DNA from 2 places in the Pontibacter sp. T17 genome. Region 1 is predicted to be linked to the other one. Evidence: riboswitches for the same ligand, from Rfam matches in the RefSeq annotation. Region 1 holds a riboswitch; the other holds the start of a gene.
What was found. Region 1 has a riboswitch for cobalamin ahead of AC2D8O_RS11795 (ABC transporter substrate-binding protein). Riboswitches for the same ligand answer to the same signal wherever they lie in the genome.
Positions count from the first base shown of each region.

Region 1 (12,288 bases):
GTGTAGGGTTGGCGGCCCAGTGCCACCAGCTCGTGTGTTCGCAGCAGACTGTGGCCACTCTGTGCGCCAAACACCAGCGCAAACCGGTGGGCGCGCTCGGCATGGCCCAGGTTGGCGAGGTCGGCACCGTTGGTGTAGACAGCGCCTGCCAGTGGCGGTTGCAGGCCAGCCAGCGTACGCAGAAGGGTAGATTTGCCTGCGCCATTGGGCCCCAGGAGGCACACCAGTTGGCCGGCGTAAAGTCGGCAGCTGAGGCCCTTGGCCACTGTGCGGGTGTGGCGGCCACCGTAACCGATACTCAGGTCTGTGCCTGCCAGCCGGGGTGTCAGGGGAGTGGTCATCAGTGGAAAGCGCGTTGGAGTGAACGGCTGCGCAGCAGCAGGAATATGACAACGGGTGCCCCCAGCAAGGAGGAAACAATGTTGACGGGCAACACGGCGGCATGGCCGGGCAGGGCTGTCAGTACGTCGCAGAGCAGCAGTGCCAGAGCGCCCAGCAGGGCCGTTGCGGGTATGAGTTTGCGGTGGCTGGAAGCGGCCAGCCACCCCCGTGCCACGTGCGGCACCGCAATGCCGATGAAGGCAATGGGCCCACAGAAGGCCGTGACGCCGCCCGCCAGCAGGCTGGTAGCCAGTATGATGAGAAAGCGACTGCGGCGCAGATGGTGGCCCAGACTGCGGGCATAGTCTTCGCCCAGCAGCAGGGCGTCCAGCGGTTTGGCCGATACCCATGCCAGCCCCAGTCCCAGCAGGGTGATAGCCGCCAGCAGGGCTATCTGCGCAGGGGGCACCCCGCCCAGCGAGCCGAACGTCCAGAGTAGATAGTCCTGCAACTGCTCGGGGGCGCTGTAATACTGCCAGATGCTGACCACCGACAGCGTAGTGGCACCCATCATCATGCCGACGAGCAGCAGCACCACGGCGTCGCGCACATGTGAGGCCAGCAGCAGTACGATGAGCAGCACCAGTGCAGCCCCGGCAGCGGCGGCCCCAGCCAGCAACGACCCACTGGCAATGCCCATGCCCTTCACAGCGGCAATACCCAGCCCGCCCGAAGCCAGCAGCAGCGCCGATACGCCCAGACTGGCACCAGCAGAGATGCCGAGCACATCGGGCCCGGCCAAGGGGTTGCGGAAGAGCGTCTGCATCAGCAGGCCCCCCACAGCCAGTGCAGCCCCTGCACAGAGAGCAGTGAGCGCCTTGGGCAGGCGTACCTGGTGGATAATGACGCTCCAGACGGGGTCGTCGGTGGGGGCAGGGGCCTGCCACAGCGCCCGTAGGAGGCCGGGGAGTGGGATGTCAACGGCGCCGAAACAGAGATCGAGCAGGAAGGCCAGTGCTACCCCCAGCAGCAATATAGGCAGCCATCGCTGACGCGCAAACCGAAGCAGCGGGGCGTTCATTCGTCAGGAAAGAGGGAGGTAGAATTCCAGCTGATAGCCTGGCAGCAGCTCGGGGTGCAGGATGAAGAGAAGGTCGGCCAGCACGCGGTCGGGGTAGAGGAGGCCGCGTTCCCAGAAGTCATTGGTGAGGTCGGGCAGCAGGCGGCGGTTGTAGATCCATACTTTGCCGGGGCGCAGCGAGGGGAACGATGCAAAGCGGGGATCGAGGGCGCGGAGCTCGTCGAGGCGCGTCAGTTTGTACTGGCCGGGGTTGAACCAGAATTCGGCTTTCTGAGCAATAGGCAGAATGGCTTCGAGGCTCAGGGGCAGGCCGCCGGTTTCGCGCTGGCCCGCCCAGGGGTAAGTGGCGCCAGCATCCATGAAGAAATGCGCCATGTAGCTGTTGCCACCGGGCACATACCATACATCCTTGTAGGGCAATCCTACCAGCAGAATGGGGCGGTGCTGCACGCCACGGGCCAGGGCTTTGAGGGAGTCATAGCGGGTTTGAGTCTGGCGGAATAACGCCGCGGCTTTGGCGCTGTTACCCGTGAGCGCGCCCATGAGTTTGATCCATTCAGCGCGGCCCAGCGGCGTTTCTTCCAGCCAGTCGGCCATGGGGATAAGGGGCAGCCCGGTGGCACTTACGGCACGTACACTGGTGCCGCTGCCCGCAATGGCGGCAGTGGTTACCACGGCCTGGGTTTTCAGGGCCAACAGGGTTTCGGGGTTCAGGCCTTCCTGGCCCAGGTCCTGTATGCGCTTTTCCGCCAGTGCCTGTTTTACAGCGGGGTGATAGGCATACTGTGCGCCCGAGAGCCCCACGATTTCTGAGACAGCCCCCAGTTCGGCGGCCATCGCTGCCTGCGAGGCCCCAGACAGTGCGAGGCGCTGCACGGGCACCTGCACCTGTGGCAGGCCGGTGTAAGCTGGGGGTACGGTTACGCCAGCGCGGGTAAGCACAAACGTAAGGGAGTCCTGGGTGTCCTGTGCAGGCCGCAGGATGTGCAGCAGCAGCACACCCGGTGCAGGCATTTCCATCCGGAAGCCTTTGGCATGGCTGACGGTGAAGGAGTCTGGCAGGGCGGCAGCAGCCTGCGTCGGATGCTGAATGCGCGGCTGTTGTGTGCAGGCAGCGGCCAGCAGGGTAAGGGAAAGTAGGGCGGCACGCACGGCGCGCCAGGAGACGATAGACATGGGCGGTTCGCTTTTGGTCCCGAAAGCGGCAGGATTACCGGTTGGTGCAGGGCAGGTCTTCAGGCTCGGCCTTGCTGTGGGGCACGCCTTCCCGCGATTACTCGCAGTGGCGGTTGTGCTCCACCTCTCCTGTGACAGAGAAGGCACTTACTGCAGCGGGTACTGCTCCGGATTCTCACCGGATTCCCTTTTCAGACGGCACAGGCAGGCCCATGCGCATCACCCAGCGGTGCAAACATACGGAAAGGCCGCGTGCCACAGGCCATTCCACCATGGGGCGCTGCCAATGCGCTACCTTTGCGCCGTGGCCCTGATTCCCGATCTTTCCGACACCATTGCCGCCATTGCTACTCCGCCGGGTAGTGGTGCGCTGGGCGTTATCCGTGTGAGTGGCAGCCGTGCGCTGGAGGTGGTGCAGCCGCTGGTGCCCGCCCTCAAGCTGGCCGAACTGCCCAGCCATACCCTGCACTTTGCCCGCCTGCGCGAACCCTCCGGGACGGTGTTGGACGAAGCCGTGCTGTCGCTGTTTCGCGCGCCCCGCAGCTATACCCGCGAGGATATTGTAGAGCTGTCATGCCACGGCAGTTCGTATATCCTGCACCGGGTGCTGTCGCTGCTGACCGCCAACGGTGCTCGCCCGGCGGCCCCTGGTGAGTTTACGCTGCGGGCGTTCATGGCGGGAGGGATGGACCTGTCGCAGGCCGAGGCGGTGGCCGACCTCATTGCGGCGCGCTCGGCCCAAAGCCAACAACTGGCCATGCGGCAGCTGCGTGGTGGCTACAGTGCCCACCTGCGCAGCATACGCGAGCGGCTGGTGCAGTTTGCCTCACTGGTGGAGCTGGAGCTGGACTTTGTGGAAGAGGACGTGGAGTTTGCGGACCGCGGGGCACTTGATGCCGCTGCGGCGGAGGCCATCTTTGCGCTAAGGGGCCTTATCGAGAGTTTTGCTGCGGGCAATGCCGTAAAGCAGGGCCTGCCGACCGTGATTGTGGGGCGGCCCAATGCGGGTAAGTCTACCCTGCTGAACCTGCTGTTGCAGGAGAACCGGGCTATTGTGTCGGACATACCCGGTACCACCCGCGACGTCATCGAGGATACCTTATATATAGGCGGCTTTGAGTTTCGGCTGATGGACACTGCCGGTATCCGCGAGACAGGGGATGCGGTAGAGGCCGAAGGGGTTGCCCGTACGCTTGCCAAGGTGCAGGAAGCAATGGTAGTGGTGCTGTTGTATGACATTGGTATGAGTACACCCGAGGATGCGGAAGCCTATGCCCGCGAGCTGCCGCTGAGTGAGGGTGCGCACCTGTTGTTTGTAGCCAACAAGCTGGATACCCGGCCTGATGCGCTTCTGCCGAGTGGGCATATTGGTCTGTCAGCCAAAGGGGGAGTGGGTCTTGAGGTGCTCACCCATCGGCTGTCGGCACTGGCTGGCGAGTTGGCTGGTGGTGACACTTTGGTGAGCAATCAGAGACACCTGCATGCGCTGGAGCGGGCCAAGGGCAGTCTGGAGGCTGTGCGTGAGGGCTTGCGGGCTGGCCGCCCAGGCGACCTGCTGGCGATGGACATCCGCCATGCCTTGCTTTATCTGGGCGAGATCACCGGAGAAATCACCAACGACGAAATTCTGGGCAATATATTCTCCAAGTTTTGCATAGGTAAGTGATTATAATTGGCCTATTCTGGATAGATGAATCAATTATAATATATAATGCTGGTTGGGTTTCTTGAATTGGGAATAGGTATTACACAAACTCAACGAGCCGCTGGTAGTGGAATGCTAAAATGCTCGGAGATTTCAGTTTTTAAGGAAGATGATAAGTGTTAACGCGGGGACTCATCCTGCAAAATAGTTAGTTTTAACTCAGTGATTAATAGTAGGTGAATCCTTGATAAATCCTTGCTGGCGCTGTCACTGAGGGCATTTTTGAGAGAGCTATGTCTCTTTTTTCCCACTTTAGGACGGCTGTAGACTGGCGATGAGTGTACCTTCTTTTCAGTATTCACGCTTTTCCAAACAGAGAAACAGCGATTTCGACAGTCAGATTCCCGTGCTCGTCCATTTTTCTCATTTATACTGATTCTTGGCAATGCCTTTGTAGAGAAGCGGCGACAACTACTTTCTACAAAGCAATGAATCGGATTAGAGGAACAACAGCTTGGGTGGGCACCATGTTGTTGGTATTGTGCCTCCTGACAGGTCATGGAACATGGGCCCAAACGACGGGTGACTACCGGTCGCGACAAGCTGGCCCATTGTCATGGACAGGTACCACTACATGGCAGCGATGGAATGGCGCAGGGTGGGTAAATGCCACCACTATAGGCGATTATCCAGGTGGGCTGTTGTCGGTAGCAAATCCGGCGGTGACCATCCTGACCGGACACACCGTTCAGATGCCGGGCGCGCTGACAGCCACCATCGGCTCGCTGACGATTCAGGGTACTGGCGTGCTGCAGTGGACATCTGCCAATACCAACAACCTTACCATCTCTGGTAACCTGAACTTCAACCAGACAGGAACTGCATTTACCTACAATGGCGCTAATGGTGCAGGCACCATCACTATTGGGGGGAATGTCAATTTCAACTCGGGCACGTTCAGTACGGCCATGTCAGCCAACAACTTCGTGAATTTTGTATTCAACAGTACGACGGCCGACCAAACCATTACGGTAAGTGCGGGTACACCCGCGTTCCGAAACGTCACGATCAATAAGTCGGGCCGCAACCTTACGGTTACTGGTGGAAACATCATTATCGACAACCAGCTGACACTGCAATCAGACGGCTATCTGAACATTGCAGCTTCTGCGAATGTATTCATGAGTGCCAATGCGGCAGCGATCAGTCCGGGTGCAGGAGCATTCAGTGCTACCCGTATGATTGTGCCCGATGCAACCACTGCCACTGGCGGTACCATTGCAAGGATTGGCACTAACGCCGCAGGCGTTGCCTACACCTTTCCGGTAGGTACCACAGTCAACTATAACGCATACGCGCCCGTGACAGTAGGTACTGTAACGGGTGGTTCTGCTGCTGTCTGTACGCTGTCGGTGAAGCAGACGGTGGAGACCGTTTACACGGGCAAGATCGCGCGTTACTTCCGCATCACTACCAGCAACATCACGACTGGAACTGCCCCTATTACCTTCAATTACGTTAACAACGACGTTTTCTCCGGCGACAACGCCGCAACCTATAACACAGTTTGGAGCCGTACTACAAGCGGCGGCACGTGGACGTCCCTGGCGGGCACTACCGGCGCGAACACCTTTACGGCCAGCGCTGCCAGCCTGGTGTCTGACACCGATATCTACACTCTGGGTACGCCGGTAGCCTATCCGATTACCTACTATTCCTACACTTCCGGCAACTGGACCGACCCAGATACCTGGACGGTAGATCCTTCTGGCTCTACGCTCATCAACTCGCCAACAAATGGCCCTGCCAATGGCGACAAGGCCGTCATTCTGAACGGACAGACTGTAACCATGAACGTCAGCAACGTCTCCATTGCCAATCTGCAACTGGAACAGGACGGTGTGCTGGACCTCGGAACCACTACAGGACACAATTTCGGGAATGTAGAAGGACAGGGTACGCTCCGGACCAACTCGGGGAACCTGCCGACAGCAACCTATACCAGCTTTGCCGCAACCACAGGTGGCAAGGTTGTGTTCTACAATTTTACCGGCAACCTGCCGACCAGCCAGACCATATTCAATAACGTTGAACTGGTGAAAGAAGACGGTTCGGCTACCAACTACACGTATACGCTGGTTAGCGACTGGACCATCAACGGCGATTTGACGATCGTTCGTCGCAATGGTGGGGCCGGTACAGTTACCTGGCAGATCAACGATGCCAGTACAGTGCGCCGCATCATCCGAGTGACGGGCGATCTGGCGCTGGAGCAGGGTGGGCTCATCACGGTAGGCACTGGGGTTCCGGCAGGCGCTACACAAGCGAACGGTGGCCACCAGCTGGTACTGAATGGCAACTTCTACAACCGGGGAGGCACCGCCCGATTCTTCAATACGACTGTAGGCCAGGGGCCCGACCTGACCACTGCCAACTACTACAATGGTACGTATGCCAATACGCCCTTTCAGCGCGCTTGGTATGGTGCTACGGTAGACGTGAAGTTTACGGGTGCCAATAACGCAACGCTGTTCTGTGCAGGCACTACCGACTTCTATCGTCTGCGCGTGCGGAAGGGCACCGACCAGACCTACACGCTGCGTGTGCTCAGCACCGACACCACTCACTTCCGACTGTATGCGCCCAACATACAGGGCCCAGGTGGCTATACTCCTCCGGCAGATACCACCAAGGCGCTGTATCTGGAGGCTGGTACTTTCCGGCTTGGCAACAACATCAGTATCCAATCGCTCACCGAGGGTGGCCAGGCACTTCAGATTGGTGTGCCCGTACAGTTGTGGGTAGACTCTGCAAGAGTAGTTGTTACCAAATTTGCCGGCCCCAACAACAACCGAGCTGCTACCGCAACCTATCTGGTGGGTACGCTCAGGATTACAGCTGGGCTGTTCTCCACGGGTGCTTCCGGGGGTATCCTGTATGGTAACTCCGCAGGCCCAGCAATACAACTTTCCGGTGGGCAGCTGGATATTTCACAGTTAGGTGGCTCTGCCGTTGGTTTGTTTGCCTTCGTCACCATATCGGGCGGTACCATGAATATCCTGGGCTCTGGTGTTACTCCTGGTGCCTGGCCAGGATATCCGCTGTTTGATATGGCATCTGCCAACAACAGCTTTACCATGACGGGTGGCACCATGAATTTTGTTGGCAGCATTCCAACAGCTGCAACAACCGATGGGATAGATATCCGGGCACGCGCGGGCAACTTCAATGTAACTGGCGGTGTAATCAATATCTCCTACCCAGATGCTACTGCTGCATTTACCATCAACTCCACTTCACCGCTGCCCCGTATTAATGTCACCAATACCAGCGGTGCAGGAAATATTACTGTGCGTGGTCGTGCTGTAGGCGGGCCAACTGATGTGCGCAGTATTGGCAATGTTACGCTGAACGGCTTTACTACCTGGGATGGCAACACCAATACGGTTGGCCTCACTGTCGGCGGCGATCTGCTGGTAAATACCAATGCTACCTATAACGTACCCGGTGCCGCCACTACTTTCAATGGTACTGGTGCGCAGTCGTTTAACAACGTACCCAACCTGACATTGGGCTCGTTGGTGGTGAACAAAACCAGCGGCACACTTACCCTCAATGGTGCGGGTACGGTTACCACTGGTGGTCTTACCATCACGAGCGGCACGCTGAACGATAACAGCAAGACTGTAACCGTAACAGGCAACATCGTCAACTCCGGTACACATACCGGCAGTGGTAAGATTCTGATGCAGACAGCTGCGGCCGTGCAGACCATTGGCGGCAGCGGCAGTGGTGTGTTCCAGAACCTGGAGCTAAACAACACCAACGCTGCGACAGCACCTATTTCGCTGCTGGCCAACCAGCGGGTGAATGGTACGCTTACGCTTACCGCCAACAAGATTCTGGACCTCGCCAGCTACAACCTGACACTGGGCAGTACAGCGGCGATTTCTTCACCCGGTTACTCGGCTACCCGTCACATCCAGACGGCAGGCCAGAGCTCTAACGGCGGTCTTACGCGCACCTTTACGGCAGCCAGCGGCGATGTACTGTTCCCGGTAGGTTCCGGTGGCAAGTACACCCCCACCACGCTGAACGCAACCACTACGGGCACCTATGGCACTGTCACGGTTCGTCCGGTAAACAGCGCACACCCCAACCTAACCGCCACGGGCAATGCACTGCTGTACTACTGGCGTGTAACATCTGCTGGCTGGACGGGTACACTGTCGGCCACGCACAAGACGTACACGTATATCGCGGGAGACCGGCAGGGTGCAACCGCGAACTATCGTGTGGCGCGTTATGACGCGGCATCTTCCAGCTGGACTACCAGTACTGGCACCTTCAATGCCGGCGCTACTACGGTGGTAAACCCCAACCCGCCCAACAACAGCAGCTTCCGGACGGGCGCCAACTGGAATACGCTGACGCAGGATTTTATCGATGGTGATTACACCGTAGGTAGTGCAGGGTTTACCTCGCCCACGGTGTTTACTTCCAACGGCACCGGCGGTGGTAACTTCAACACGAATGCTACCTGGGCAGGTGGTGTGGCACCTTCCGGTACTGGCTATGTGGTACGAATTGTCGGTAATGACGTTGTTACGCTCACAGCAAACGTTACTATGGGTGCGCTGGATGTAGCTACGAATGCAACGTTCAATGCCGTAACCTTTACAGGCGGTAACTGGGGCACCGTAACTGGTACAGGCACCATCCGATTGCAGACGGCGACCTTTCCTACTGGCGACTTCTCCGCCTTCCTGGGCACCAATGGTGGTACCATCGAGTATCGTTCGGCTACGGCTCTGACACTGCCCGCCGCTCCTACAAGCTATTGGAACCTGTCGGTGCGAAACACTGCTGCCGGCGGTACGGAGCAGATGACCCTGCCGAACGTAGACCTGACTGTGCTGAATAATCTTACCCTCTTCAGCCAGACCAATAATGCAAACCGAACAGTTCGGTTCAATACCGGAGGCAACTCGCGTACCCTTACGGTGGGCGGTAACATGACGATTGAAGACGGGCGAGTTCTGTTTAACAATGCTACAGCCCAAACCGTAAATGTTGCAGGAAATGTGACCGTAAGTGCAGGTGCAGTAACAGGTCAGTTCCAGTCGATAGCAGGTACACACAACCTTTCGGTCGGTGGCAACCTGAGTGTAGCAGGCACTTTCTCTGGCGGTGCAGGCAACATCAACCTGACAATGAGCGGTGGCAATAATGCCTCGCTCACGGGTGCTGGCACCATTACGCTTACCAACCTGACCGTAAACAAGGGCACCAGCAAGGCAACCCTGCTGACTTTCGATGCTTCAGGTACTGTAACGCTGCCTGCCGACAACTGGCTGACGCTGACCAATGGTACGTTGGTATGGAACCGCAACAACACGCTTTCCATCTCGACTACCTCTACGTTCAATATTCCTACCACTGGCCGTCTGCGCGTGTTGCAGGGCACAGTAAACCTGGCACAGAGCGCAGCCGACAACAACGATGTTACGCTGGCCGGTGAGCTGGAAATCCAGAATGGCACGGTAAACGTTGGTGTGGCTGGCAACAACAACAACAACGATATCGAGTACACCTCTGACGGTAACTCGCAGCTGACGGTAAGCGGTGGCGCACTGAACGTGAACGGCCAGATTCGACGCAGTACGACCATCACCTCCGGCTCGCTGGTATACACGCAGTCGAACGGTACGGTAACGGTGCGGGGTCGTAATCCACAGAATACCCGAGGTATTTTTGAGCTCTATTCCAACACTGGTACCAGCTTCAATATGAGCGGTGGTACACTGGTTGTAGAGCGTGCCGGCGGCGGCTCTATCGGCGACCTGTACCTGCTGCCCGAAACAGGTAATGTTACCGGAGGCACCATTCAGCTGGGTATTGCCACGGCTGGCGCGCAGACGATATTGGTGGAGTCTACGACACCACTGTTCAACCTGACAGTATCTGGTGCCGCGGGCAATGCGGTAACTGCACGAGTACAGGTGCATCCGCTCACCATCCGCGGGACGCTTACTACCAGTGCCGGCAGTGCCAACTCCATCTTCGACTCGGGCACCAACAGCCTGACCACAACGATTCTGGGCGATGTAATCAACAACGGCCAGTTCAAAGCTGACGGTGCTGCGCTCACTGTTTTCAATGGTACTGCCGCCCAGGCATTTACCAATAACACTGGCTCTACTGCGACGCTGTATGACCTTGAGATCAATAAGTCGGCAGGTACGCTGACCTTCAACGGTACACTGGCGGGTGGTATCACCATCAACAACAACCTGACGATCACGCAGGGCACAGTAACCAGTGGTGGGGCCATCACGTTTATCGATGTGAACGGCAGCATTTTCAACAGTGGCACCTACAATGGTTCGCTGGCGCTTCGTTTTGCGGGCGCTGCCAGCACCCACACGCTGGGTGGCAGCAATGGTACCATCAGTAACCTGACCATTGGTGGCGCTGTAGCTACCAAGATTGTTACGATGACAGGTACCCAGACGCTGACTGGTACCCTGGACCTGACCGCTGGTACGACACGCCTGCTGGATATCGGCGGCACGCTGCTGACTTTCGGGCCAAACGCCTCGGCTACGGCTGGCTCTGTTACCCGCATGGTCATCACCAATGGCGCACTCAGCGATGCTGGTGTTGCCAAGGTGTTCAACAGTGGCGCCAACGTTACGTTTGTGTATCCGGTGGGTGTTGCAGGCAAGTACACGCCTGTTACCTACACCACGCCCAACCTCTCGACGTCGGGGACCATTACGGTTCGACCCATCAACTCGAAGCATCCGCTGACACTGGGTGGCGGCACGTCGTATCAGTTGGCTTATTACTGGAATGTTACCAGCACTGGCAACATTCTCAGCAGCCTGAGCCACACCTACACGCCCGCCGCTTCGGATATGACGGGCACTACCGGTACGCTGGTGGCTGCGCGCCTGAGTGGCTCGCCCAGCGCATGGACCACTGGCGAACCCAGTTCCAGCGCTACTATCTCGCTCATCAGTTTCGGCAACGTGAACTCGGCCCCCGGTAACGGCACCAACACCAACTCGGTAGATTACACAGCTGGTGATGGCGATCGTTTCCCCAACCCGATTACGCCCCTTTATTCCTTCAATGGCGCAGCCAACATCACCAATATGGCGGTGGGCGCCAACTGGAACGACGCCAATACCTGGACGACCGATCCGACGGGTGCCACCAGTGTGAATCCCCAGATTCCGCAGGGCCTTCCGGTGGTGATTCTGCCAGGACACCGTGTGAATACCAATGGCTCGGGCCGTCGCGCCAACTCCATCACCCTGACAGGTGGCGCTACCCCCGGTACGTTGTTCATCGGTACCAACATCGGGCACATCTTCGGTACCATTCAGGGCGCGGGCCGTTTGCAAACCCGCACTACCACGTTCCCGGCTGCGAGTTACACCACGTTTGTGGCTTCAGGTGGCGGCACCATTGAGTATGTGCTGCCTATGAGCAACCTTGCCAGCCGTACCACCTACTGTAACCTGGCTTTCTCCGGCGCCGGCAGCATCAGTCTCCCATCGTTTGCCCTTACCATGAATGGTAGTTTCGCCATCGGGGCAGGTGTTACGGTGAACAACACCAACAACATCAACATGTCGGTGGCTGGTGACTGGAACAATGCAGGCACCTATACCGCCGGGACCGGTACGGTTACACTGAACGGTACTGCCGCGCAGAATGTGTCGGGTAGCAATACCTTCTACAACCTGGTGCTCAACAAGCCATCTGGTGCAATTGCCCTGACAGGTACAGGCAGCACTACGGTTGGCAATCAGCTGACCATGACCAGCGGTATCGTAACCTCCAGTGCTACGCACCGTCTGATCCTCAGCGCTGCAGCTATCCTCAGCGGTGGCAGCGCCAGCAGTTTTGTAGTTGGCCCCATGACGCAGACTGTGGCTTCGGCAACGCCGGTTGTGAAGTTCTTCCCTGTCGGTAACGATGCAGCGAGCTACCGTCCGCTGACACTGTCGCTGACACAGACGAACGCTACCAGCCGCACCTACACCACTGAAGT
Region 1 covers NZ_JBXVVW010000002.1:876,744-889,031, reverse strand. Annotated here, with positions in the region: gene AC2D8O_RS11805 (ABC transporter ATP-binding protein) at 1-341, opposite strand, end outside; gene AC2D8O_RS11800 (iron chelate uptake ABC transporter family permease subunit) at 341-1,402, opposite strand; gene AC2D8O_RS11795 (ABC transporter substrate-binding protein) at 1,406-2,578, opposite strand; cobalamin riboswitch at 2,612-2,820, opposite strand; gene mnmE (tRNA uridine-5-carboxymethylaminomethyl(34) synthesis GTPase MnmE) at 2,883-4,244, shown strand; gene AC2D8O_RS11785 (hypothetical protein) at 4,751-12,288, shown strand, end outside.

Region 2 (12,288 bases), on a different contig from region 1:
ACCTGTGTTGAAGGTGGTGTTGGCATTGATGGTCACATTGCCACGCACAGTCAGGTTGTTCACCTGCTGGCTGCCAACAAGCGCACCTGCACCTGCTACTACGTTCAGACCACCGACGATACGGCTCTGTACACGAATACCGTTCTGAGCTACTGGCGTTGCAGCCACGTTCACACCCACACCAGTGGGGTTGGTAACAGCGGCCGTACCCAGTTGCAGTTGCGCACCCACTGCCATGGAATCATCGGGCACCACGAGGTTCATATAGAACTCGGGGAATGTACCAGTCGTACGCTGACGCACAATCACCAGTGTACCACCCAGCATAGAGAAGGTACTGCCGGAATTGTTCTCGATATCGAAAATGCCGCGATTGGTGGGCACCATCGTTTGGGCAGCCGTTGTGATGCTGTCACCCAGGTAAATCGTACCGTTGCTCTGGCGATAGCGCAGTACACCACCGCTGGACAGTGCCGAGCGACGGATGCCACCATCGATATAAACGTTACCACCGCCGAAGTCGAGTGTAGAGCGACCGGAAGCCGAGTAGGTAATGTTGCTGACCACGCCGTTGCCACCACTCATGGTAAGCGTAGCGTTGCCGCGCAGCATCAGAGAGCCATCCAGGTTGATACCGAAAGCATCGGTGCCGGTGTTGCTTACTACCGCCCGCACGTTGTTCAACAGGCGCAGACCCGCCGTGCTCGGGATATTGAAATCGGTAGTACCGGTTGTAAGGTTCAGCGTAACAAAGGTGCTCGTCGGATTCAGAATCAGCACACCGGTACGGAGTTCCACCGGCTTGGTAGTGGTAGCGCCAGCTGCCGCAGTGCTGATGGTGAAGTTGGAGTTGATACGGAAGGTAGAATCCGCCAGCTCCTTGTCCATCACGAGTCGGTTGAACTGAGGCGTGATTGCGCCCGTGTTGGTAAACACAGCCGAACGTGTACCACGGAAGTACAGGTCAACATGCCGGGGATCGGTGGCTGCATCGCTGAAGAGATCCAGCGTAGCGTTGCCAGCCAACAGCGTAATACCACGATGTACAATCAGTTGATGCGCCGGGGCACCAGTCGGACCGCTGGTTACATTGTTAACCGTAAACACCGAGTTGGAGCCGGAGATCTGGAGACCGGGGTTGGCAGCTACGTTGGCAAAGGTGCCCAGGATTTCGAGGCGACGGGCCACAGCGCCCGATGCTTTGAACTCGATGCGGCCATATTCACCACCACCTGGAGCGCCTACGCGAACACCTTCTGCAACTGTAATGTCGCCATTGGCACCATCGTGGAGGCGCAGGCCACCACCGAAGTCAAGCAGGATCGATTCGTTTACGTTGATGTTGTCTTCGAACACAACAAAACGGTCGGTATTGTTGCCGTTACCCTCGATGCGAAGCTCGGGGTAAGTGGTCGGGAAGCCATTCGATGCAAGTACATTCAGTTCGCCGGCACCCATCACACGGAAGTTAAAGCGGGCGTTTGCCGAGGCGTTGTACTCGGTAAAGTCAGTACCTACCAGTGTCGGAATCACATCAGGCGTTCCAGGCTGGCCCTCCACAAAAATCTCCGTAGTGAAGGTTGTGCTCACCTTGCGAAGCAGACCCAGGTTTACGTTACCTGATGTCTGGCGAATGGTGATGCGGGGTGCCCAGCCAGAGCCACCACGGTCTTCAAAGACCACACCAGCAAGCGCCGGAGGCAGGTTGACACCAACACCTTCTGTATACAACCAGTGTGCACCGTCGCGGTCGGCAATGTCAGGGTCGCGCGACAGATAGATAATCGAGCCAGCCGTAGGCGTACAGGCGCAGGCGGCACCATCGTAGGTGAGCGTTGCGTCGGTAGACCAGATGGTGTTGTTGCTCCAGGGCTGGCCATCCTGCGCGTCGCCATTGGCAGCAGCATCACGATACCAGAAGCGTGCTACCGTGCCGAAGAAGGCATCACCCGCAGCAGTACCAGTGCCAGCTGCAAACATTGCGTTGCGCACGGGAAGGCCCGCGGTAGGCAGGGTCAGCAAGCCAGTGCCGTCAATGCTGGCACCTGCACCATTCTGCCAGGTGCGGGCTGCTGTCGAGAGGTTTACCTCACCGGGGAACCACGTATTGGGATTGTTTACCACACCGGAAGGCCAGTCAATTGCAACCGACTGGAAGGTATAGCGAACCGTCGGAGGTGTGGCAAAGCCCGACACCACGCGGGTGAACCAATGTGCCTGCAGTGCGTTGGGGTCGGCGCCACCAAGACCAGCGTAACGGTCTACATCAAAACTGATGGCCAGGTAGCCGCGGTTAGCTGCGGCAGCTACACCCGTGAAAGTAGCGGTGACCGGGCGATAACGCGTTGCGGCCGACTCGAACGTACCCAGTGGCCAGGTATAAGTACCGTCGGCACCGATGAAGCGGATCAGACTTGAGTTGCCCGCATCGCCGGCAGTGCGAATGTGGTTTGTGGCAGAGAAGGCCGTACCAGCCACCAGTGAGTCCTGCACCATCACGCCATTCAGGCCAATGTCAAAAATGGCACCCGCCAGTTGAAGTACATTCAGCGTGTCGATGCTGCTGCCCGAAAGGGTTTTGAGGCCCCCACCGCTGAGCCGCAGGCGGCCAATGCGGAAGTTGGCAGATGCTGGCACCGTGATGGTCTGAGCCGAAGCGCTGGTCAGGTGCAGGCGACCAGCAGAAGTGCTGCCGCCGATGCGGGTATTGGTGGAAGTTATGGAAACCGTCCCGGCAATACCCAATTCAAATGCGTTGTAATCGAGCCGCCCGCGCACTATGCTCAACGTTTGGGCTACCGTCGCAAACACGCTGTTGGTGGCACGGCCTGTGCTCACGAGGCGAACTGTGCTGGTATCAGCATCTTTATCTACCGTCAGGTTTTGCAGCGCATAGGTTCCCGTTGTGTTCCGGTTTTCAAAACGGCTGCCGTTCCGACCAATGAACGAAAGCACAGAGCTGCCCGTACCCGGTGCAAACTCGGCACCGGCATTGATGACAAAGTTCCGGCCTACGCTCAGGTTGTTGGCCCCCATGGTCAGCACGTTGGCTGCACCAGCGGTGGAGTCAATGATTGTCAGGTCGTTGAGAACCGTAATTGCCGACGCAGCAGTTACAGAGTTGTTGTTGCCGTAGCGCACCACTTCCAGGTCCCAGAAGGGGTTGTTTGCAATGATGTTACCGGCACTTGAGCTGGTGCGCACGCGTACCAGGCCACCTGTCACTGAAATGTTCTCAGAAGCAGAGGTAACATTCCAGAAGTTACGGTTGGCATTATTAATGATGTTGATCTGGCCACCGCTCATCTGGAACACCGTGTTTGGATCGTCCAGACTCATGTTAGCAGTGGTACTGCCGTTGGCTGCCAGGTTGATGGTGCCACCCGTGATGCGAATGGTGGGCTTGTTGTTAACACCACCGACGAGGGCTACGCGGAAACCGTTCACGTTGGTAGTACCGCCTTCGGTGATCCACTGGCCACCATAGCGGATGGCAATACCATCGTTCATGGTAGCATTGAGTGTACCGCTCTTTACACGCAGAATGCCATAAGGCACAATCGCAGTAGCGCCGGTAAAGGTGAGCGTGCCACCGTCAATCTGCAGCTCGGCATCAAAGTCGATGTTGTAGTTGCCACCGATCGCCATTGCCAGGTTGATGTTGGCACCAATACGCAGAATGCCTGCACGCAAGGCCAGGCCGTTGTTACAGGTAGTGGGCAGGTCGGCGCCTGTTGTGCCACCACAAGCATTGGTGGGGCCCTGAATGGTCAGGTTGCTGGTGTTGTTGGCAAACAGATGCAGTTCGTAGGTAGCATCCGTACCCTTGTCTACCACCACACGATAGACAGTAGTAGGGCAATTAACGCCGAAAGTCTGGTTCTTATCACCCGCAGTGAAGTTGATATTCACGCGGTAAGTTGTGGCGGAGGCACTGAGGCGCACCGTGGCAGCACCACCAAAAGTTGCGTTGCCACCTACAGTAATATCATGCTCCCGGTTACCGGCATCGGCCGAACTGTTAACAGAGAACTGACCCGCAGGCAGGGTGCTGGTGATGGTGAAGTCACCCCCAATTGAAATCGTACGTACAGCCGCATGGTCAATCACCATCGTTGCCAGACTGTCAACTCGCAGAGTACCTTTCGTTACCAGACTGGTAATGGTCTTGTTGTTGGCAGTGCCACCGGTAAGGGTCAGGTTATTGTAGGTCTGCCCGAAAAGTGTGTTGCTAACCGTGTGACTTGCACCCGCCAGTTCTACGGTACCACCCGTAGCAGACATAAATGCGGTAGCGTTGGCAGCAGTAACCGCCGTAGGGTTCACTGTGAACCGCATGGTACCCTGACCCACCACAACACCCAGGTTGTGGGCGATGTTATTGGTAATGATCAGCCTGCCACCAGAACGAATCTCCAAATAGGCGATCGTGCGCGCGGTGGCTGTGTTCATCACAATGGTGGCGCCTTCCAGAATCACGACTGAGTCGGCGACAGTGCCGTTTCCCTGTCCTGAGCCTGGACCAGCCGTAATGAGGCCGGAGGAAGCCAGTGTGAAACCGCCGCCAGTGGCGTTCAACGTCCAACTGCCTGGGCTGTTCCAGTTGGCGTTAGGAACCCCATTCGCCGAATAGTAAATCGTGGCGTGGGCCGCGGGGGAAATCATCAACAGCAGGAATGCGAGGAGCCATCCCCACTGCTTGGGTAGAGGGTTTTTCATAAAGGTGGTGTGCCTAATCTGCGTCTACGGCCTACAGTATTACCCGTAGAACGACGACATGCAAATCTATTAATTCGGTTGCATAAATCAGCCTTTATTGTCATCACCATTTTCAGTGACAATCGATTAACTATCGATTCCGTCCCATTCTGATACAGACCGAACACCCATTCTCTGCTACAAGAAGGCACTTTTTATACGCATAAAAACCGATGTACAAACAACTATAAACGCATTAAATAAATCCATTTGTTGCCCAAATGTCTAAAACAAAAAGAGGGGAAAGGATGGAAATACTGACATGCCCACGAATCATCGGCTTAATACGCACGAGACAGCAAACTCTCATTTCCAATCTGGGGACCGAAAAGGCCAAAAGTGGGTAACTCCTTCTCCATCATAAAAAAGCCCCATACGTGGTATGGGGCCTCAATCATCGGAGAAAAAAGTCAGCTACCGCAGGCCTCGCAGGCACCGGGGTTATCCAGCGCACAGGCCATCCCCTCATAGGCAGCGGCAGGGTCAACAGGAGGAAGCTCCAGTGGCAGTTCAGGCTGCAGATAGGCAGAATCAACCGTGAACTTGATAGCCTCTGTGGCCGCCTTGGTGCGCAGATAGTACATGCCCGTCTTCAGCCCGCGCTCCCAGCCATAAAAGTGCATGGAGGTAAGCTTGGCATAGTTGGGCTCCTGCACAAAGAGGTTCATGCTCTGGCTTTGGCAGATGAACGCACCTCGGTCGGCGGCCAGGTCAATCAGCGCCTTCTGCTTGATCTCCCACACCGTCTTGTAAAGGTCGCGCAGCTCGGCAGGAATTTCAGCAATGTGCTGGATGCTGCCATTGCCCGCGATGATACGCTGGCGCATCTGCTCGTTCCACAGGTTACGCTCCACGAGGTCGCGCAGCAGGTGCTTGTTCACTACGATGAACTCGCCACTGAGTACACGCCGGGTGTAGAGGTTGGAAGTATACGGTTCGATGCACTCGTTGTTGCCCAGAATCTGGCTGGTGGAAGCCGTGGGCATAGGCGCTACCAGCAGGCTGTTACGGAGGCCATGCTCGGCAATCTTCTGCTTCAGGTCTGCCCAGTCCCAACGCTCGGTAGGCTGTACGCCCCAGAGGTCAAACTGCAGTTGGCCTTTGCTGGCTGGGCTGCCCGCATAGGTCTCATAGGGCCCATGCTCGGCCGCCAGTTCCATACTTGCGGTGAGGGCACCGAAGTAGATGGTTTCGAACATGTCGCGGTTCAGACGGCGGGCTTCTTCGCTCTCGAAGGGCAAACGCAGTGCAATAAACGCATCGGCCAGGCCCTGTACCCCAATGCCAATCGGGCGGTGACGCATGTTGCTGCGCTGGGCCTCGGGCACCGGATAGTAGTTCAGATCGATAATCTTGTTGAGGTTCTTCGTGGCTACACGTGAAATCTCGAACAGCCGCTTGTGGTCTACCCAGCCATCGCCGTAGCGCGACAGCTCGTAGCGGCCATCGGCTTCTTCGTTGGACACAATGAAGCGGTTCAGCGCAATGGAAGCCAGGTTACACACAGCTACCTCGTCGGGACTGGTGTACTCGATGATTTCCGTGCACAGGTTGCTGCTGCGAATGGTACCGAGGTTCTGCTGGTTGCTCTTGCCGTTCGCGTGGTCTTTATAGAGCAGGTAGGGCGTACCGGTCTCGATTTGACTGTCGAGAATCTGGAACCAGAGATCCTGAGCCTTCACCACCTGACGGGCACGGCCTTCCTGTTCATAGCGGGCATACAGTGCCTCAAACTCCTTGCCCCAGCAATCTACCAGACCGGGCGCTTCCTGCGGGTCGAACAGGCTCCAGTGGCTGTTCTCCTTTACCCGCTTCATGAACAGGTCGGGAATCCACAGACCATAGAAGAGGTCGCGGGCGCGCATTTCTTCCTTGCCGTGGTTCTTCTTCAGCTCCAGGAAATGGAAGATATCTGGATGCCAGGGTTCAAGGTACATAGCGAATGCGCCCTTGCGCTTTCCACCACCCTGATCCACATAGCGAGCGGTGTCGTTGAACACGCGAAGCATGGGAACCAGGCCATTGCTGGTGCCACCAGTGCCGCGGATGTAGGCGCCTGAACTGCGGATGTTGGAGATAGAGATCCCAACGCCGCCTGCACTTTGTGATATGAGAGCGCTCTGCTTCAGTGTATCGTATATGCCTTCGATGCTGTCATCCTTCATGGCCAGCAGGAAGCATGAAGACATTTGCGGCTTGGGGGTGCCGGCATTGAACAGCGTGGGCGTGGCGTGCACAAACCACTTCTGGCTCATGAGATCATAGGTTTCGAACGCAGCGGCGAGGTCGTGCTGATGAATGCCCAGTGCCACACGCATGAAGAGATGCTGCGGGCGCTCCACTACCTTGCCATCCAGCCGCATCAGGTATGACTTCTCAAGCGTCTTGAAACCGAAGTAGTCAAACTCATAATCGCGCCGAAACTCCAGGTGTGCATCAATCACATCCGCGTGCTCCTGCACCAGCCGATAGAACTGCTCCGACACCATAGGCGCCGGTTCGTTGTTCTTTGGGTTGACGAAGCGGAACAGCGCCTCCACCACCTGCCGGAAGCTGGCATGGGTTTCCTTGTGCAGGTTGCTCACGGCTATACGCGCTGCCAGCATGGCATAGTCGGGATGATGCACGGTGAGCGCGGCGGCGGTTTCGGCAGCCAGGTTGTCGAGGTCGCGCGAGGAGATACCGCTGTACATGCCCTGCTGCACGCGGCGCACCACTTCCGTCACATGCACGTGCCGGGTATCCAGGTTCCACATCAGCCGCTCCAGACGCTGGGTAATCTTGCGCACATCCATCGGCTCTGACAGACCGCTGCGTTTGGTTACATACATGCCGTCGGTGCCGTACGGATGCAGGGGAGCCACGCCTTCCTGCGGACGGGTCTCATTGTTGGGTTGTGCTTTATGCGTTGACATGACAATCGGAGCGGTATATGGAGTGGGTTCGGTCAGTTCTGGTTCTGTGAATGAAGGGGTGCTCAGAAATCGGCATCGAGGCTGAACACCTGGTCTTCCTTGTTGGCCATGACGCCTGCTTTCTGGTAGTCGCCAACCCGCTTCTCGAAGAAGTTGGTTTTACCAGCCAGCGAGATCATTTCCATCCAGGGGAAGGGATTTTCTACGTTGTAGTGCTTGGGCAAGCCCAGCGACACCAGCAGACGGTCGGCCACGAAGGCGATGTACTGGCTCATCAGGTCTGCGTTCATGCCGATAAGGCTTACGGGCAGCGCCTCGCGGATAAACTCCTGCTCGATGGTTACGGCGTCCAGGATGATGGAGCGTACACGATCGGTAGGCAATTGCTGCTGCAGCATGGAATACAACAGGCAGGCGAAGTCGGTATGCAGGCCTTCGTCGCGGCTGATGAGCTCGTTGCTGAAGCACAGGCCAGGCATGAGGCCGCGTTTCTTCAGCCAGAAGATGGCGCAGAAACTGCCCGAGAAGAATATGCCCTCCACCGCTGCAAAGGCAATCAGGCGTTCGGCAAACGACTCTGCGTTCGTGATCCAGCGCACTGCCCACTCTGCTTTCTTCTGCACAGCTGGCACGGTTTCGATGGCGCGGAACAGTTTGTCCTTCTCTGCACCATCTTTTATATAGGTATCAATGAGCAGACTGTAGGTCTCGCTGTGGATGTTCTCAATGGCAATCTGGAAGCCATAGAAACAGCGGGCCTCAGGTACCTGCACGTCCTGAATGAAGTTTACTGCCAGGTTCTCGTTTACGATGCCATCCGATGCGGCGAAGAACGCCAGCACGTGCTTGATGTAATGACGCTCGTCGTCGGTCAGCTTCTCCCAGTCTACGAGGTCGGGTGTAAGGTCAATCTCTTCCGTTGTCCAGAAGCTTGCCTCGGCCTTCTTGTACATTTTCCAGATGGCATCGTTCTGTATGGGAAACAGCACGAACCGGTTGGGGTTGTCGCGCAGCAGGGGCTCGTTGGCGGTGTTGATGGACTGTGACATGGGAAGGAGTTATCAGGCGTGGGCAGACGGAAGGTCGTTGATGGGAACGGGGCGGCGGGTATCGTCTATGGCTACCATGGTGAAGTCGCCCGATACTGCCTGGTAGCGGTGTGCACGGTACATCTCCTCCACGAAAACTTCTACACGCACCCGCAGGCTTGTGCGGCCTACATGCACCACGTTGGCCACCAGCTCTACCAAGGTGCCTGCCGGAATGGGATGATGAAAATCCACACGGTCGGAGGAAACAGTCACCATCTTCTTTCGGCTGAAACGGGTGGCACAGATGAAGGCAGCTTCGTCCATGTGCTTCAGCGTAGTGCCCCCAAACAGCGTATCGTAATGATTCGTGGTATTGGGGAACACCGCCATGAACTGGCGGGTTTCGGCAGCCAACAGCCGTTCGCGCTCGGCGGCTGTAGGCAAGGGGGTAGAAGATTCGGCCATTCGGCAGGATGGAAATGAGAGGTACCAACAAACTGAGCGCTGCACTGCCGATGGCCCGCCGACACCCCAGACGCAGTACCTTATATAAGGCACCACTACCAGAGCACCGGAAAGCTGTCTGAGTCGCGCAGACACTTCCATCACAAGGTGGGGCAAGTCTCCCGGCTCAGGACCTGTTTCGTCTCGTCTTCCCAGCCTCAGGGCCAGTGACTTTGCCCGCCTTTCCCTTGCGGGTCAGGCCTGGACGAACAGTTGGGCGTCCCATACGGTTGCGCGTCAGCTCAGGCTTCTCACCTGATTCCTTTTTCATCAGCCTCAAGCAGTTACAAACCAAAGTCTGTCGCTGCAAATCGGCCAAACCAACGCCTTGGATGCAGATATAAAGGTACGTCGCATTGCCGCTAGACACTAGTCACACTTACCCCCAGGTGGATAAGTCGAGGGTTATGCACCCAGCCACTTTTAGGTACCTGCGAGGTTGTGAAAGGAGAACTTGCACAGCCTGAAAAACCCATTACTGTGCATGCATTTTTGCGTTCACCAAACAGCTGAACCCAACAGTCATCGGGGTTGTCCACACCCTACCCGCCCAAGGGTTTTCCACTTCACATACATTTGCTCTGCACGCGCGTACTTTCCTTTGGTGGAGAGCTCTGGATGTGGGGGAATCTCTCGCCAACTTGCGCCCAATCGCATCTTCCGCGTCTCCCTTCAGCCATGCCCTCCCGTCTGCGTGAAGTCTTCTGGGTCTGTTTCGTGCTGGGCTGCACTGCTTTTGGTGGGCCGGCGGCACACATCGCCCTGTTGCAGCGTGCGGTAGTGGAACGGCGCAAATGGCTCAGTGCCGATGCTTTTGCCGAAATGCTGGGCCTCACCAACCTTCTGCCCGGCCCCAACTCCACCGAGATGGTCATCCACACTGGCTATCACCGGGCAGGGTGGGCCGGACTCATCGTGGCGGGGGTTTCCTTCATTGTGCCCGCGGTAGGCATCACGCTGGGCCTTGCCTGGTTTCACACTGCCTACGGAAAACTGCCCGCAGTAGAACCTTGGCTCTGGGGCATCGCTCCTGTCGCAGTGGGCATCGTATTGGCGGGCGTCTACCGGCTTTCGCGCAGCACCCTTACTACCACACCCCGCATACTCATTGCACTGATTGCTGCCTTATTGGTAGCGTTGGGGCTGCCGGAAGCCCCTGTCCTGCTGGGCCTGGCAGCAGTGTGGGCAACAGCAGCACTATTCCCCACCTTCCGTCCACCCTACAGCCGGAGCCTGCTGGTACTGGGCGCGGCAGGAGCCAGCAGCAGTGCCTATGCGGCCCCTACCCTACCCACACTCTTCGGCATCTTCCTGAAAATAGGTGGCACACTCTATGGCAGTGGCTACTTACTGGTGGCCTACCTCAATGAAGAGCTTGTAGCCCGGCACGGCTGGATGACTCCCGTAGAACTGCTGGATGCCATTGCGGCCGGGCAAATCACGCCGGGCCCCCTGTTCGCTACAGCCACCTGGATAGGCTACAAGCTACTGGGCCTGAAAGGCGCATTGGCGGCTACAGCGGGCATCTTTCTGCCTGCCTTTGTCCTCATTGCGGCGTTGGCACCCCACCTGCCACGCCTCTTGCGCAACAGGTGGTTCCAACAGTTTCTGCAGTATGTAGCGGCCTCAGCCATTGGTGTACTGGCAGTCACCATCGTTCAGTTGGCCTGGCCGCTGCACCACCAGCCCCTACGACTGGGCCTCGCACTGCTGTGCGGCGCGGTATTGCTGTGGCGCACAAAACTCAACCCTGCCTGGCTGGTGCTCGTAGCGGTGCCGGCAGGCGGGTTGCTGCACCTCAGTGGCCTTTGGGCCTGAAGTGCAGCTTCAGCATGAAGTCGCGGCCCAGCCCCTGTTTGAAGGCCAGGTTGATCCACGCCAGCGCAAACTGCTCCAACAGCGGCACCTGCGCCTCGCCCCCAAAGTCGTAGCAGTTGGCAAAGCCCAGCTCAAGCGCCAGCTGCTTCATCGTCTCCTTGGCCTTGGCGCTGCCACCGGCCATGAACATGTCGGCCGCAAGCGCATCGCTGTAATGGGGGTTTGCCATGTTCTCAAAACCAGTACTGTTGAAACCTTTTACTACATCAGCCTCAGGCAGCAGCGTACGCAAGGCGGTGTAGGTGTCATGAAAATCCTGCGGCTTCATCGACACGCTGTTCATCGTTTCAATTACCACTTTGCCCTTGACATGCGGCTTGATGGTGCTGGCAATGTCGTGTACAGCTGCGGGCACGGCGGCTATTACCACTACATCGGCATGGGCGGCGGCGGCGGCAATATCCGTTACTTTAAGCCCTGGGACGGCCGTTACCAATGCTTCGGCTTTGGGATTTGGCTGCTCGCGGACGCCTACCCACACCGAGTGGCCCTTGCTGGCCCAACCCTTGGCGAGCGCGCCACCCACGTGGCCATGACCTATGATTGCGATATTCATAACTGAAAGTGAAGTGAGGTTGAATCAGTGGTCAGTGCCTGGCTGTACCAGGCTGTACGAGGTTACAAAAAACAGAGGGATACAAGCATAACATCCCAGTGCGGCAAAAGGGTGCAGCATCACCATGGCAGTGGCAAGAGACCAAGCCGCTGGCCCCAGCAGAAACGACCGACGAATCATCCGCCGATGCGCCGCCATATCCGCCCCATCCTTCAGCAGCAGTGGATGGCGGGTAGCATACCAGCGCATACAGGCAAAGGCCAGACTGGCCAGCACCATGGTAATGCCGAATAGACTGACGGCCAAAGCACTGGAAGGATACTCGCCCATCAGGCTGGTAGGGAACGGCAATAGCGACAGCATCAAAAGGGTAAGCAGGTTCAGCCACAGGAGGCCTGCGTCTACGGTCTTCAACAGAGCAAACAGCCGATGATGATTGAACCAGAAAACCCCCAGCACGCCAAAGCTGATAACCCAGCTAACAACCTTCGGTAGAAGGCTCCGCAGAGCCTCCCCCAGCACCGCTTCCGGCGTATCGTGCGGCAGCTTCACCTCCAGAACAATCAGCGTGATGATGATGGCCAGTACCCCATCGCTGAAAGCCTCCAGGCGGCTAACGGAAAAATGAGATTGCGCTTTCATAGCA
Region 2 covers NZ_JBXVVW010000001.1:1,227,756-1,240,043, reverse strand. Annotated here, with positions in the region: gene AC2D8O_RS05525 (hypothetical protein) at 1-4,719, opposite strand, end outside; gene AC2D8O_RS05520 (ribonucleoside-diphosphate reductase subunit alpha) at 5,169-7,589, opposite strand; gene AC2D8O_RS05515 (ribonucleoside-diphosphate reductase small subunit) at 7,736-8,722, opposite strand; gene AC2D8O_RS05510 (acyl-CoA thioesterase) at 8,735-9,169, opposite strand; cobalamin riboswitch at 9,304-9,519, opposite strand; gene chrA (chromate efflux transporter) at 9,887-11,026, shown strand; gene AC2D8O_RS05500 (NADPH-dependent F420 reductase) at 11,007-11,642, opposite strand; gene AC2D8O_RS05495 (TMEM175 family protein) at 11,667-12,284, opposite strand.
Region 2: another riboswitch for cobalamin. It lies ahead of AC2D8O_RS05510 (acyl-CoA thioesterase); the one in region 1 lies ahead of AC2D8O_RS11795 (ABC transporter substrate-binding protein).